Regions from separate parts of the Paenibacillus donghaensis genome, predicted to be linked through region 3. Evidence: predicted binding sites of a transcription regulator. Region 3 holds the regulator's gene; each other region holds the start of a gene.
What was found. The regulator LexA, encoded in region 3, represses DNA repair genes until DNA is damaged. The targets are predictions, from matches to a motif close to CGAACATATGTTCG.
Positions count from the first base shown of each region.

Region 1: the regulator LexA is predicted to act here: its motif matches at 2,666-2,679, upstream of B9T62_RS13440 (YolD-like family protein).
Region 2: the regulator LexA is predicted to act here: its motif matches at 3,306-3,319, upstream of B9T62_RS08740 (DNA polymerase IV).

Region 1 is NZ_CP021780.1:3,125,827-3,131,107, reverse strand. Features, by position in the region: gene B9T62_RS13450 (cache domain-containing sensor histidine kinase) at 1-1,135, shown strand, start outside; gene B9T62_RS13445 (response regulator) at 1,132-2,337, shown strand; gene B9T62_RS40250 (YjcZ family sporulation protein) at 2,449-2,556, shown strand; gene B9T62_RS13440 (YolD-like family protein) at 2,715-3,050, shown strand; gene B9T62_RS13435 (GrpB family protein) at 3,110-3,658, shown strand; gene B9T62_RS13430 (AraC family transcriptional regulator) at 3,766-4,620, opposite strand; gene melA (alpha-glucosidase/alpha-galactosidase) at 4,844-5,281, shown strand, end outside.
Region 2 is NZ_CP021780.1:2,088,553-2,093,833, forward strand. Features, by position in the region: gene B9T62_RS08730 (threonine/serine exporter family protein) at 433-855, opposite strand; gene B9T62_RS08735 (threonine/serine exporter family protein) at 895-1,587, opposite strand; gene B9T62_RS08740 (DNA polymerase IV) at 1,940-3,202, opposite strand; gene B9T62_RS08745 (YitT family protein) at 3,348-3,929, opposite strand; gene B9T62_RS08750 (DUF3231 family protein) at 4,030-4,548, opposite strand; gene B9T62_RS08755 (serine/threonine protein kinase) at 4,709-5,281, shown strand, end outside.
Region 3 is NZ_CP021780.1:3,350,809-3,356,089, forward strand. Features, by position in the region: gene B9T62_RS14520 (HAD family hydrolase) at 1-97, opposite strand, end outside; gene B9T62_RS14525 (hypothetical protein) at 169-693, opposite strand; gene B9T62_RS14530 (DUF896 domain-containing protein) at 742-951, opposite strand; gene B9T62_RS14535 (LysM peptidoglycan-binding domain-containing protein) at 1,063-1,476, opposite strand; gene lexA (transcriptional repressor LexA) at 1,673-2,299, shown strand; gene B9T62_RS14545 (L,D-transpeptidase) at 2,502-2,840, shown strand; gene B9T62_RS39085 (hypothetical protein) at 2,994-3,149, shown strand; gene B9T62_RS14550 (hypothetical protein) at 3,350-3,907, opposite strand; gene B9T62_RS14555 (stalk domain-containing protein) at 4,044-4,562, opposite strand; gene B9T62_RS14560 (hypothetical protein) at 4,696-4,905, opposite strand; gene B9T62_RS14565 (hypothetical protein) at 5,051-5,272, opposite strand.

The DNA.
Region 1 (5,281 bases), 220 kb from region 3:
CCAGGTGTACCTGCTCTCCGAGGATGGCCGCTTCGTGACCTCGGCTACAGATCCGAAGCCGGCGCTGGACCGTCTCCCGTCGCTGAAGAACTCGGAGGAAGTCATCGTGAGGCAGGAAGCGGACCGGTTGGTCGTCGCCTCCAAGCTGACCTTCTCCGGCTGGTGGGTGATGATTATTACTCCGGACCGTGACCTTAACGTAGAGCTGGTGGAGATGAAGCGCTATCTGCTAATTGTCATCTTCATCCTCATTCTGCTCTCCACCCTGATTGCTTCGCTGGTGTCCAGATCGTTGTCACTGCCGCTGAAGAAGCTGATCCGTGAGATGAAGCAGGTCGAGATCGGCAACTTCCGCGGCATGGTCAAGGTGTCCTCTTATCAGGAGATCAATATTCTGGTGGCCTCCTTCAACCGGATGGTTCACCGGATCGAGGAATTGATTGAACAGGTGAAGCATTCTTCTGTCAGTGAGAAGAACGCGGAGCTGCATGCCCTGCAGTCGCAGGTTAACCCCCATTTTCTATATAACACCTTGGATATGATCTACTGGATGCTGGATGAGGAAGGCAATGAGCAGCTGGGTGAGCTGGTGCTCTCGCTGTCCTCGATGTTCCGCTACAGCAGTGCTTGGGAGGACGGTGTAGAGGTGACGCTGCAGGAGGAGCTGGAGCAGATTGGCCATTATCTGAAGATCATCTCCCTTCGTCTGGAGGGGCGGCTTACCGTTGAATGTGAGATTGAGGAGCGGTATCTGCAGGTGCGGGTTCCCAAGATGACTCTGCAGCCGATTATTGAGAACGCAGTCAAGCATGGACTGGAAGCGCTTAAGGATGGGGGTGTGCTGAAAGTGTTCATTCAGGAGGACGGGGAGACGCTGAGGATCATCGTGGAGGACAACGGCAGCGGATTGGAGGCGGCCAAGCTGGAGCAACTGCTGGAATCGCTGGCATGGCCTGGACGGCAGTCGTCCAGAGACAATGGCACAGGCGGCATTGGCCTGCAGAACCTGCACCGCAGGCTGCAGCAGCTGTTCGGCAAGGCCTACGGTCTGGAGATTCACAGCACCCCCGGGGCAGGAACACAGGTGGCCATTGTATTGCCGGCTCCGCAGGAAGGAGGCACGCACCCAACATGAATATCTTGATAGCGGACGATGAGCGGGTGATCCGGGAAGGGATCAAGCGGACGATACAGCAGATCAGCCCGGATCACCGGGTAGTGGTGGCTGCCTCCACAGAAGAGGCTGTGCGCCTTATGGAGGAGCAGCAGATCCAGATTGTGCTGACGGATATTCTGATGCCAGGCATGAACGGCCTGGAATTCATGCGCATTTCAAGGCGGCGTTATCCGTACGTCAAATGGGTGGTGATCTCTGCACACAGCGAATTTGCCTATGCGCAGGAGGCGGTCCGTCTGGGCGCGAGGGATTATCTGCTGAAGCCGATCGGCAAAAGCCGGCTGCAGGAGCTGATTGCAGACCTGACCCTGGAAATTGAGCAGGATAACCAGCTCAGTCAGGCCGGGGCAAGGCTGAAGACCAGCCTGAAATATTTGCGCGAAGGCGTATTCCAGCGGCTTGCGCGAGGACTGGATGTCGGCAATCTGGATATTGGTCCGTTTATCGCGGATTACAGCAGCTTTTATCTGGTTATGGTTCAGCTGAATGCAGTTAGGCAGAGTGTGACGCTGGAGCATTTCATTGTCGAAAATGTGCTCTCCGAGCTGATTGAGGGCCATGGGTGCGGGGTTGTCGTCAGCTATGATCGGCAGAGCCTGCTGGCGCTGCTCAGCTTGCCGGAGGGGGCCGGAATTGAGCCCTTCCGGCAGGAAGCGCAGGTCCATCTCAAGCATTATCTGAAGGTGCCGTTCCAGCTGCTGCATTCTGGCCTCTGCTTCGACTTCAAGACTGTTCCGCAGGTCGTGAACGGGCTGAGGGAAACCTCGGCGGCACAGGCCTGCGAAGCGGGGCCTCATACAGGCAGCGGAGAGAAAGCGATTAACGTGGCATTACAGTATATCAAGGAGCATTGCTATGAGGACTTGTCTTTGGAGAAAATCGCGTCCGTAGTCTTTCTGAATCCGGCCTATTTCAGCCAGCTGTTTAAACAGAAGACCGGTCAGGGCTATAAGGAGTATGTCACTACGCTGCGGCTTGCACAGGCGAAGCTGCTGCTGCTCCATTCCAGGTTGAAGCTGGCCGATATCGCCGAGCAGGTTGGCTATCAGGATATGAGACATTTCACGCAGATGTTCCGCAAGCGGTTTAAGCTCACACCTACTGAATACCGCCAGCAGCATACGATCTCTGCCCTGCCGGCCAGAGGCAAGGAAGAATAACTTTCCTGGCACTTGTCCTCCAGATTCCTTTCCTGAATACCCAAGCGTAGAAGTAGCCTCTGCATATTCTGTGATGTACTCAATTAAAAGGAGTAAAAGGAGGCGTTAGGAATGAGTGAATGTGGAGTCGGCGGATACGGCGGCGGGTTTACTTCTACCACAAGTATTCTGGTATTGTTCATCCTGCTGGTTATTATCACCAAGGCATTTGTGATCTAATTTAAAATATTGCTGCAAGGGTCTGCTGTTTTATTTGATCCGCTGGTCTGCTTAGCAGGCTGGCGGATTTTTTTGACATTTGTAAGCCTGTACGTATGCGAGTATAATACAAACAAATGTTCGTATTTGAGAATCGTCAGGTCATGGAGGCAGACAGCATGAGAAAGAAACTGGAAGGCAACGGTCTCTGGGAGAGCAGCCGGATGATGTTGATTGAGCACAAGGATCGGATTCTTGACGACGCACAGCGGCAGGAGCTGCGGCGCAGACCCGAGCTAGACCCTCAGGCGCTGGACGAGCTGCAGCACATCTTCGCCCAATCGATGGAGGAGCATAGCGCGATTACCTTGACGCTATTCGATCCGGAGGGAGACAGAACTGCCCGCGGCATCGTGATGATGGTCAATGTTCAGCACAGACAGCTTAAATTCAGGTGGTCAGAGGATGATTGGGACTGGATCAGCATCAAGGATGTGATGGATGCGGCCCCGTGAGTGGCTTGATATAATAAAATGAACATAAATTATGGATTGCTTAGGAGGTTAATATCATCGTGGCAAGAACACAAGCCATAGAAGTAGTACCCTATAACCCGGAATGGGCGCATGAATTCACTAGAATCAAAGAATACTTGCTGCCCTATGTGGACGATCTGATCCTTGCCGTTGAACATGTCGGCAGCACCTCTGTCCCAGGGCTCGATGCCAAGCCCATTATAGATCTGGATCTGGTAATGGCAAGTTATGATGTGCTGCCGGAAATCATCGAGCGGCTGGCGAAGATCGGGTATGTGCACGAGGGGAACCAGGGAATCGAAGGCAGGGAGGCATTCAAGCGGATACAGGAAGACGAATTCATGAAATATCACTTGTTCGTCTGCCCACAGGACGGCAAAGGGTTCGTGGAGCACCTTGCTCTGCGTGACTATTTGTGTTCCCATGAGGCGGACCGTCAAGCTTACGCTGAACTTAAGAACAGGCTCGCCGGGCAGCACCGCAACGATAGGGATGCTTACGGCGCTGGCAAAACGGCTTTTATACAAGCTATTCTAGAGAAAGCACGTGCAGGTGCGGATACATCCTGGTACAGGCGTAAACAGTAATCAAGGCAAGGATTGCGAGCTACAGAACAGGACTAGCTTAGGTTTGGAATACATAATGAACCTCCTTTAGTGGTAAGGGTATCATCGACAAGACACGGCAGTCTGCTCTAGCGCAGGCTGCTGCGGAACTCGCTCGGTGACATCCCGCACCATTTGCGGAAATGCCTGGAGAAATATAGAGCATCGTTATAGCCGACCGAAGTAGCCACCTGATCAATCGTCAGCGGGCCGTTAAGCAGCGCCTGCGCCTTGTCCATTCTTACCTTCAGCAGATACTGCTTGGGGGACAGTCCGGTCCGCTGCTTGAAGACCTTGGATAGATGCGCCCGGTGATAACCCAGCGTAGAGGCCAACTGGTCGATGCTAATCTGCTGGTGGAACTGCAGCGAGAGCCAGCGGATCGCCTGGTCAATCTGCAGCTCGATCACGTCCGGCAGCAGCACGGAATGCTCGGGCAGGCTTGCGGCATTGGCGAGGCCAAGCTGGCAGAGTAAGAGGCGCAGCCAGCCGGAAGCCTCCAGATTCTCCAGCCGGGGATAAGCAGACTGCTTGAAGGACAAGCGGATGCGTTCATACAAGTGGTGCAGCTCGGCGACATTGGCGGCTTGCTGCAGCGGACGGCCACGGATAATGCCAACCTCGGCGAACAGCTGCTGAACGTCTTCACCTTGCAGGGCAACCCAGGCATAATGCCAGGGATTGGACGAATCGGCCTGGTAGCTGAACAGCGAGCCGGGAAAGATAACGAAGGTGTCCCCGGCCCGGCAAGTCTGCGAGAGGCTGCCACTCTGGAAATGGCCTTCACCGGTCAGCACGGTATGGATCAGATAATAATCGTGGACAGAGGGGCCCATCTTGTGACCGGGAATCGGTCTGCCTTCACCGCTGAACAGCACGGTCAGCTCACGTTCCTCAGGTTGCGGATTGAAGCCCACCATAAATTCATAATGTTCAGGGTTCATAGCTTCCTACCTTCTTTTATCCTAACATTGTTCTCCCTTCAACATACGATACCGCTTGCAACAATGCAACAAATATCCATAATCGAATTAGGTTTCTCCATAGGGTTTGGGAGCGCTCTACTCTATAGTAGATAAGGAAGAGAGCAGCGGAGAATGCCGACATTGCAGCAGTTATTGGCTCTGGAAGCATAGGCCGCCTTAACTAAGAGGAGGAATATTTGCCATGCCCAAAATTACATTTATCGGTGCGGGAAGTACCGTGTTCGCCAAAAATGTGCTGGGGGACTGTATGCAGACCCCCGCGCTTCAGGGCTTCGAGCTGGCCCTGTTCGACATCGACCTGCAGCGCCTGAACGATTCGGAGAATATGCTGAACCATATCAAAGCAAGCAGCGGCAGCACCTGCCAGGTGAAGTCCTATACCGACCGCAAGGAAGCACTGCGCGGAGCCAGCTATGTGATCAACGCTATTCAGGTCGGCGGTTATGATCCGTCTACGATTATAGATTTTGAGATTCCAAAGAAATACGGACTGCGCCAGACCATTGCCGATACTGCGGGTATCGGCGGGATCTTCCGCAATCTGCGCACGATTCCGGTCATGCTCGATTTCGCGGCCGAGATGCGCGAGGTCTGCCCGGATGCACTGTTCCTGAATTAT
Region 2 (5,281 bases), 1.3 Mb from region 3:
GTAATCCAAACCCTCCCCACCCGAACTTCAGGTAACGGACCGTATAGCTCCAATTTCCTCATTTCTGCGCTGGTTTGGAATGTAACGGACCGCATAGCCTCTATATCGGAAAAACAGGCCTTACCTAGTGGGTTTCGGTTTGAATAGGGGCTCCTGAGTCCGTTAATAGTCTGAAAGGTAATCGCTGGTTACGGGTGACAGCCTTCCTTTGGTTATGCTCAGCCTCCTTGTCGCGCGGTGTGGTATGACAGGCTCGGACGAGTAACACAAGGAACACAAGGGGGCTCTAAGTAGTAACCACTTTTGCAACTAAATCTGGCGTACGTGTGCAAACAAACTCCAATCGCCTTGTGCCGACATTCAGACCTTCGATGACCACTCCGTTACCGCTCTCCGCAACATAGTGAGCTGACTGCTGCTTCCCAAGCTGCTCTAGCTGCCGGAGCGGCGGAACATCTGGCCCAGCACCTCGCTCAGCACAAGGCCGGCGGCAATGGCCCCGGAGAGCATCAAGGCCTCGACGGCAATCTCTACCGCTTCGATATAGTCATTCTCAACGAATTTGCGCATCGCATCGTATGCCAGGCCGCCGGGGACGAGCGGGATAATTCCGCCCACACTGAAGATAATCACCGGCAGCTTAAAGGAACGCGCGAAAAAGATGCTGATAATGCCCACAATCAGCGTAGCCGCAAAGGTGGCGGTGACCATGCCCCACTGCCGGTCCAGCTGCAGGTAGACGATCCAGCCGACCATGCCAGCCAAGCCGCACTGCAGCAGTGCACGCCGCGGCGCATTAAACAGGATGCAGAAGGTGGAGGCCGCGATAAAACTGGTTACAAGTTGCAAAAGCATGAACAGCCAACCTCTTTCACATAAGGGATCTCAGAGCGATTAGAACAGCGAAAGCACCAGCCCGATGCCGGTGCCGATCGCAAATGCGGTCAGAAAGGCGTCCGCGCCCTTGGAGATGCCGGATACGAGATGGCCGGCCATCAGATCCCGGACGGCATTCGTGATCAGCAGGCCGGGAACGAGCGGCATGACTGAGCCGATGATGATCTTGTCCATCTCCCGGCCGAAGCCGAACTGGACCGAGAAGAACGCCAGCAGGCCGATCAGGAAGGAGGCGCTGAACTCGGCGAAGAAACGGACCTGCACAAGCCGGTGCAGGTAGATGACCGCCGCGTAGCCCAGCCCCGAGGCCAGCAGCGCTGGCAGCGCATCCTGCACGCTGCCCTTGAACATGATGGTGAAGCAGCCGCCCGTCAGCGCGGCGGCGGCAATCTGCAGCCACACCGGGTAGGCATGTGCGGCATCATCCACCTTGCCGAGCCGCTCGCGGGCTGCTGCTGCCGTGATCTGGCGTTCACTCAGCCGCCGGGAGATGTCATTCACCTCGGACACCTTCTGCAGGTCGGTCGTCCGCTCGGCGATGCGGAACAGCTTGACCGGCTCGGTCCGGCTGGTGGTGAACATAATGACCGTAGGAGTGACGTAGCTGTGCGCGCCGGGGAAGCCAAGCGCGGCAGCCATACGTGTCATTGTATCCTCCACGCGGTAAGTTTCCGCGCCGCTCTGCAGCATAATCTTGCCGGCCAGCAGGCACAGATCGATAATTTCATAGGTTGAGGTATTGCCGGTACTGCCGGTATCGGCAGTATCGCTGATGGGGTCTGTGCTTTCCAACTTCTCTTGATCCTCCCCTGGAATGTTATATATCCGATTGTCGCCGCATTCACCCAAAAGATCAACCCTTATCGGCATAAATCATGAATATGAATTATAACCTGCTGCTAAGTTTATTTGAAATATAAAAAATTATATGTTTCACGCCATAAATTATTCTTCTATTTCTCGCAGAAACGGATGCCTGAAAGCGATACGTAGTATCGCTGCTTCGGAAGCATACGCTTTGCTGAGGACGGCGAAGCCGTTTCTACTTGTAGTGCCCGCCGATCTTGCCGGCGCGGTCTTTGATCAATCCCGCATCCGTGAAGGAGGAGGCGCGGCCGATGATGGTGTCGCCGAATTTGTTCTTCAGGGCATCGGTGGCCCGCTCCAGCTCACGGTAGCGCGGCCGGGATTCAAACAGTGTCAGCTGATATTCACTTTCGTCCGACAGCCCGGAGAGGCTCAGGTGGACTCTGCGCACAGGCTGGCCGTCCCAGTGCTGCCGGAACAGCGGTACGGCGGCTTCATAGACGAGACTGGTGGCATTGGTCGGATCGCTCAAGGTGGTCTGCCTGGAGAAGCCGGTGGGCGTCTCGAAGCTTGCACCCTGGCAGCCGACCGACAGGACGGCTCCGTTGACCTTCAGCCTGCGGCAGCGTCGGCTGACCATCTCGGACAGCTCAAGCAGCACAGTCTTGATCTCCTGGAGCGTGTGGTAATCACGGGGCAGCGTCATCTGATGGCCGACGCTTTTGGGAGCGGCCTCATAGGTGGACGGGCTGACCGGGCTGTCGTCGATGCCGTTGGCGATCCGCCAGTACAGCTCGGCATCAATATCGCATTTCTTGCGGAATTTCTCGCGCATTCGCCACTTCAGCTCAGCCAGAGGCAGCCGGGCCAGATCGCCGATTGTGCCAAGGCCCATGCTCTGGAAATGGGCGGACATCCGCCGTCCGACCATGAACAGCTGGCTGATCGGCAGCGGCCAGAGCAGGGAAGGCAACTGCTCCTGAGTGAGGGTGAACTGGCCTGTGGTGTTCTTCTTGGCCCACAGATCGCAGGCCATCTTGGCTGTGACCTTGGAGTAGCCAGTGCCGACACGCGCATAGACTCCTGTATCCCTGCGGATCTGGTCCTGAATCGCCGTGGCAATCTGCTCCGGACTGCCGAATAAAGAGAGGCTGCCTGTAATATCAATAAATTGCTCATCAATGGAATAAGGCTCGACAAGATCGCTGAAGGTGCCCAGAATGTTGGTGATCTGGGCAGAGACATCAATGTAATGCTGCATGCGCGGCCTGACAACAATCAGCTCCGGGCATTTCTGCAGCGCTTCCCGCAGCGTCTCGGCGGTGGTGATGCCCTTCTGCTTCGCCAGCGGGCAGGCAGCCAGCACAATGCCGCTGCGTCTGGCTGGATCACCGGCGACAACCAGCGGCTGATTGCTGTAATCGGGATGGGAAGCCTTCTCCACAGAGGCATAGAAGCTCTGGCAGTCGGACAGCATAATGACTCGGTCTTTCTTCATGGAACCACTCTCCAGCCGGGGCATGTGCCTGCGCCCTCAGGGCGTGCTTGCCATCCCCAGAAATACGCCGATCCGGCGCCGTGCATAATATAGCATTATAATACGAACATACGATCCCGTATATGCATATTTATTTCCAGGTTCATCAACTTTCAAGCGTGCAGAGACCGGTGGCTACCCCGCCGGACACAATGGTGAGGATGGAATGCAGGAAGGTCTCCTTGGAGATCAGCAGTCCTCCCGCAGCGATAATCATGGCGTCTGTCATGAAAATAAGCACCCCCACATTCAGCGGAATATATCGCTGGATATAGTGAGCCAGCAGATCGGTTCCGCCGGTACTGGCCTTGAAGCGCAGCATCAGCCCGAGCCCGGTTCCCATCAGTGCACCGCCCATAATCGCGCTGGAGATGGAGCCGAATTCAAAATAGTAGAGGAAATGATACTGCAGGGGACCCAGCAGCTCAATCAGAATGGAGGAGGATAACAAGCCCACCACACTGTTATAGAAAATCTCCCTTTCCTTCAGCCAGGCCAGCAGGAAGATAGGCAGGCTGCACAGCACGATGGCCAGTCCGATTTTGGCGCCGGATAAATAATTGATAATCAGCGCAATTCCGATAATTCCCCCGTCCAGAATCTTATAGGGCACCAGGAAGAAGTTAGTTCCTGCAGCTATGAGCAGGCTGGATACCAAAATAATCGCGAGTTTAGGCCATGACCGCATCGTTCACATCTCCATATTAAGACATGCTTATGAATATGCTTGGCAGATGGCAAAAATTTCTATACAGCAAAAAATCCTGCTTGCGCAGGATGGGAAAAACTTAAGCGTGAACAAGCTCTGGTCGTTTGAGCTGAAGCGGCGGCGGAATCAGCCAGCCTCTTTGTTTGTTCAGCTTCAGGATGGCGTGGCCAAGGGCTGCCATCTGAGTGTGGATCTTGAGGAACTGCGCGGCGATATCCTCACGGATGCACATGCTCATAATCTGGCTGCACTCCACCAGGCTCATTGCAATGCCCGCAGAAACAGCAGCGGCAATCTCCTGGTCGGAGAAGCGTGCGCCGGCCGGAATATCCTCCAGCTTGACCGAAGGGCGGTCCGGGAGCAGTGGGAAAGGTGCAATGCCATTGTCCTTCAGCAGCTTGTCACAGGTCTTGATCTCACGGTGGGACTGGTCGATCAGGTCATCAATAATGCTCTTCAGCCCTTTATCTCCGGCATGATACAGATAAGCCTGCAGGTTGGACAAGGTACCTTTGGCTTTGGCAGAGAATTGCCATATACTGAATATTTCACCGTAGTGCATCGGTTCGTCTTTGGAATTGCCGTTTAGAATTCCCATTTTCGGCACAGCTCCTTTATGAATAAGTTATAATCGTTCGATTAGATTGTCCTGGGAGAGATGTTTTATGCCAGGGATTCATTAGAAGCAGCAGTTTGTTAAAATATAAGAATGTGGAATACGGCAGAATTGTCGGAGCACAGAGAAAGGGGGGAGAACCATGCTGGTAGGCTGGCGTGCATTTATACGTGCCTGGCGGGATTATCCGTTGGAAGAAGGGGCCTGGATCAACGGAAGGTATCAGGTGCTATCCGTCATTGGTATGGGCAGCTACGGCTTAACCTATTGCTGCCTTGACGGTCAGCATGGAACAGCAGTGCTGCTGAAGCAAGCGAAGCCCAGCCGCAGGAAGCTTGCCACCAGCTTGCTGGCCCGTGAGCAGGCTGTTCTGAGGCAGCTGGAGCACCCCTATATTCCGGCTTGCCGGGATTATTTCGAGTATCAGCAATCTGCATGGCTGGTTACGGATTATGTGGAGGGAGAAACGCTGGAGCAGCAGATTTTTGAGCAGGGCCGGGTATTCACAGAGCCGGAGGTGCTGCGGTGGGCGCTGCGGCTGCTGGACCCGATAGCCCATGTGCACAGCAAAGGGTATGTGCATCTGGATCTGCGGATTCCCAATGTGATGATCTGTGATGAAGAGGTGTACCTGATTGATTTCGGTCTGGCGCGTAACATAGGCGATTACAGCAGGCCGCCAGATCGGATGCCTCCCGAGATTGACTCGGATTTA
Region 3 (5,281 bases):
CCGCAGCCTCACAGGTAGTGCGGAAGGCCTCATCAATACTCCGGTCATCCCAGAGCAGTGTATCATCAAGGTCAAATAGTACGGCCGAAATTGGCATTGCAGTTCTCCCTCTCCCTAAGAGCGTGTCTTCAAACCTCGTTTGAAGACACCTCCCAGCTGGACTAATTATTATTCGTGTTCTACTGCAACGTTGTTGTGCTTCGCAAAAGCCTCAAGACGTTCCCCGATCGCAACCGTATCGTATCGGTTAAAGAATCTGGAGAATACCCAGCGGCTGCGTTTGTTCTTATACTTAATGGAAACGGCGCTGCGGGAGAGCGTAATCATCTCGATATCGGCAGCAGCCCACGAACGCTCACGGCTGAATTTGATAGTGGACAGCTTGGTCTTGTCAACCTTCAAATAAGGACGGCGGAAATACATCAGGGCTGCCAGCAGGAAATACAGCACAACCCCCAGCCAATTGGCCAATATGCCGCTTCCTTTGTTCTGATCAATCGAGCCGACTACCCAGAACATGATTCCCAGCAATACGAGTACGAACGGGAATACAATGTTACGGCCTTTGAAAATATCACTTTTCTTGACCGAGCTGGATGTGGTGGCATAAATGGAATCCTTGCCTTGCTTCTTTCTCTGCTTGTTGATCTGCTGTGTGTTGCGTTGAACCATTCTTTCCCAAGAACGGGCCATGTAAGTTCCCCCTAGTCATTCTATAATATCTGTGAAAAGGAACAAGGATTAATGCAACAGATCCTTGCCGCCTTGTCCATCCTCATCCTTATCCACAATCTCTATCGTCTCCAGCTGGTTGCGGAAGTTATTGCGGATATTGCCAAGATAAATCTCGCGGAGCTTGGCGCGTTCGGCCACTTCCTCTTCGTTTAGGCCGCCGTTCTTATGCTTGCGTGCCAATTCGTTGATTCGCGCGACCAGTTCATCTATATTCAATGTGGTTCCCCTCCTAAATAATTTCATTCTAACTGTGCCATGAGAAAAAGAGCTTGTCAAGGTCTACTCCCTTGCAAGCTCTCGATGGATGGATATACGGTTATACTGAGGTCAGTAAACAGGTAAAGCTATAACTTCTCCAGCTTGGATCTCACTGCCTTGAATACCATTATGCATTCTTATTCCTTCTATATATACAGCCGTCTTCATACCGGCCGGTTTATTCTCCAGTGCAATGTTCCAAAGCGTATCACCCCGTTCAACGACGATCATTTTCTCTTGTCTCAATGAGGCTACCGATCCAGCAAATACATTGCCAACTACGGTGAAACCCGAAATGATAAGTACAAATACCAGTGCAAATTTAAACAGCTTGTCCTGTGTGAACAGTCCTGAGAAGGCTTGATTCCAGATTGCCGCGAAATTAGCAGTCTTACTGCTGCCACCAGCAGTGTGTGCAGTTGTTTTAGCGTTAGTTTCATTACTTTTATCATAGATGCTGACATAGGTACTGTATTTCAACATAATAATCATCCTCCAAACACTTGTTCTTACTTTCGAAAATAATATAACACGAACATGTGTTTTGTTCAATAGTTTTTTTCGAACAATTGTTCCCTTTATTTAAATAGATTATGAGAACAGGTTAGAACTTATGTTTGTACGAACGGAAGTTCTATGTTATACTTTTCCCAAACATTACTATATGGGGTTGATTCCGATGTCAAAGATTTCGAGTCGTCAGCTGGCGATCCTGGAATTCATACGTAACGAAGTCCGCAGCAAGGGTTATCCGCCTTCCGTCAGAGAAATCGGCGAAGCGGTTGGCCTTGCCTCCAGTTCCACCGTACACGGTCACCTGGACCGACTGGAGAAGAAAGGTCTGATCCGCCGGGACCCAACCAAACCCCGCGCTATTGAGCTGCTGGGCCAGGATGATTCCGAGAATGCACATCAATTCGCACATACGGTAACGCGCGTTCCTGTTGTAGGCAAGGTCACTGCCGGAGTACCTATCACAGCTACAGAGAATATTGAGGACTACTTCCCGCTTCCTACTCATTATGTTGGTGACAATAAAGTGTTTATGTTGTCCGTTCTGGGCGACAGCATGGTGGACGCCGGCATTATGAACGGCGATTATGTAATCGTCCGCCAGCAGCAGACCGCTGACAATGGCGATATCGTCGTTGCCATGACTGAAGAAGATGAAGCAACTGTTAAGACCTTTTATAAGGAACGCGATCATATCCGCCTGCAGCCGGAGAATCCGGCCTACGAGCCTTTGCGACTGAACCGGGTTACCATTCTTGGCCGCGTCATTGGATTGTTCCGCGACATTCATTAATCTCCGCACTATGATCACGGTACCAAGTTATTCCCTCTTCCTTTATATTCCAGGCTGCTCCGCATCTTCGCGGGGCAGTTTTTTTATTATCCTTTATGAATCACCATTCAGAACAAATGTTCGCATTGCTTGTTTTTGGCATAATGATTAACGTCCGCCCTGCCGCCTACATATTCTGTATTAAAAAGGAGCATCCTTCCTTATGCCCAACTACCGCATTATCGTGGATCTTTCACAACGCATGTTATACCTGCTGGATGACGATATCGTCGTCAGAGGGTTCCCCATCGGCATCGGCAAGATGTTAACCCAATCCCCTGTCGGGGATTACACCATTATCAACAAGCAGCGTAACCCTGGGGGACCTTTTGGCGCCTTCTGGATGGGCCTGTCCAAACCTCACTATGGGATTCATGGCACCAATGACCCTTCTTCTATCGGCAAAGAGGTGTCGCACGGCTGTATTCGGATGTTTAACGCCGATGTGCTTGCCCTGCAGGCTCTAGTGCCGATTGGCACCAGGGTTACCATTCGACAGTAGATAATCAACCATCCATAAGGTCAGCGCAACAGTAAACACCTCCGCAGATCGTAGCTCACGATTCACGGAGGTGTTATTTCTCAATATGCAATAAAACTCATCGTTTCTGGTAGACAAACATATGTTAGGGTAAGAAGCAGGAGGTGGACACTCATGTTAATGGTGCTTGTATGGGTATTTGCGGGGGCCGGTATTCTCATGCTGCTGGCTGCAGCGGGCTTAAAGCTGGTATATATGTATCCTGTTACTGATGTCAATAAGCTGATTGTGGCCGCAGAATCGCTATTGCCTTGCGTGATCCCGGCGTAACACCCTAAAAACAGTGATTGCCTCACAAGACGCTTTAGAATAACTTCCCAGGAATGAACCCACACCATAATGGGGAACAACGGACCGGATTTATTTATTATTTTTCTATATGTTCTCTCGTTAACAGGGTACATCCCTTCCTTAATCTTGTTTGCCATACCACTCCGGATCAAAATCCAGCTCCAGTGCTTTGCCCAGTTCTACTTCAATTTAATAGTCAATTTGTCCGTTACGGTATCGAAAACAAGCTCCTTCTCGCTGGTCCACCTGCCCTTCTGCAGTCCCAGTACCTCTTCAGGAGTCAGCGGGTTGTCATGAATCGGTAGCGTATAGGTATACTGCTGGCCGACAAGCTTGCTCATCCACAGTCCGCTGCAGTCCTTCTGATAAAATTCAAAGACATACGAGGTGTCAATCATCACGAACCTGTGGTACTTCACAACTATACTTTCCGACCGTTCCGGGGAAGGCAAAAAAACATACTGATTGCCTATAAAGCTAAACACTAGATACGAGCCTGCGAGAACAATCAGGAGTACTGGAATGGAATAGAACACCGCAGCCCGTTTCCGCAGCAGCAACATTATCCCAATAACAACAAACAGATTGAAGGCTACAATATAGAACATTGGCGGTGCCACATACGGAACAGGATAAATTTCCTGCATACGCAGCACATACAACAACAAATCCGTCAGAAGCAGGATCACCAGCAAGATTAGAGCTTTATTATAATGAATCTTCTGTACTTCCGGCATATCATCACCCCTGATTAACGTTACGCTAATCATAATGGGCGCGATCCAGGGAATAAAGAGAAACTAATCCTCAGTTATTTCCTGTTATATGAGGCTTCTACATTATTGCAGCGAAGAAACATGAGGCTTTTAGGGTTTATTTTTGCAGTTCATTTTGCTTTTGCTGCAGCAGCTTGTCATATTCGCCCTGATATTGCCTTAATTTATTCTTCAGCGGTGTACTGTAAGGCTCCAGCTTTAACATAGAACGCGTGGTCAAAATATTGTTTACGACTGCATTGATTTTGGCGTCAATCGCATTGATGCGGATCTTGGCTGCTGCAATTGCCGGATTAGGCGTCACTATCTGCATCGGATCGATAATAGCCGGATCTGGCCGGTCAGACGTTGAACCCGAAGGTTTGCTTCGCTCTTCAAAATTTATCGTTTTGTCGGCAACCGTTACATCGAATCCGGCCAGTTCACCGATCGCACGCACAGGAGCGTAACTTTTCCCGTCAATCACAATGGCCGGATCGGCCAGCTTTTTCCCGTATATAGTTACAATAAATTCAGCCTGGATCTTTTTTCCGATTAGTGATACAGATGAACCCAGGGCCTCAGCACTGATCAACAGCAGCACTGCGGCGACAAATCCTGCTACGATTTTTTTCATTGATTCTTCTCTCCCCGCATAGTACATTACCTTTATTTTAGCACTTCACAGCACTATTTAGGAAATGAAAGGATATGCAGGACAGGCTGCCAGAGCAGAATAGCCCCCACTTACGGACAAATGCTCCTGCTTGCTATAAATTTAAGTCGTCGGAATCAGCGGATTCGAAGCGGGTGCGGATTTCACGGTTTTTGGCATAAATGTAGAGGTCGAGCGCTACAATGCCTCTGCGTGCAAGCTTGATCACCAGCACGATAATATAAATCGTCACCCCTACCGAAACCAGCCAGAGCACCAATAACAAAGGATGAAACAAATTGAACATAAAGATACCATTCTGCAAAATAAGCTCTCCCCTCTTCAAAACGAAAAAAATAGATCGTCCCCGTTTGGAACAATCTGTTAATTATAGAAGAAAGCTATATAGGTGTAAAACGATATTGTCACACCAGACAACAAAAAAAGCCTCTCAGCAGCAGGGCTTTTGGTTACAGCTCTTTAATTTCCTTCAATGCAGAAACAATACTGTCCTTCAGGTAGACATGTTTCTCAGGCAACACTACTTCTTGCGCTCCGCTGACTTCAACCCCTTGTAAACGTGCCTCTTGCTCCACCGCTTCCACATAAGTCATACTGTTGTCTTCCACATTAACCCGGATATTATGTACATCCAGCAGATCCAGCGTTAACGTCGCATTTGAGTTCTCCATCCTAATCAC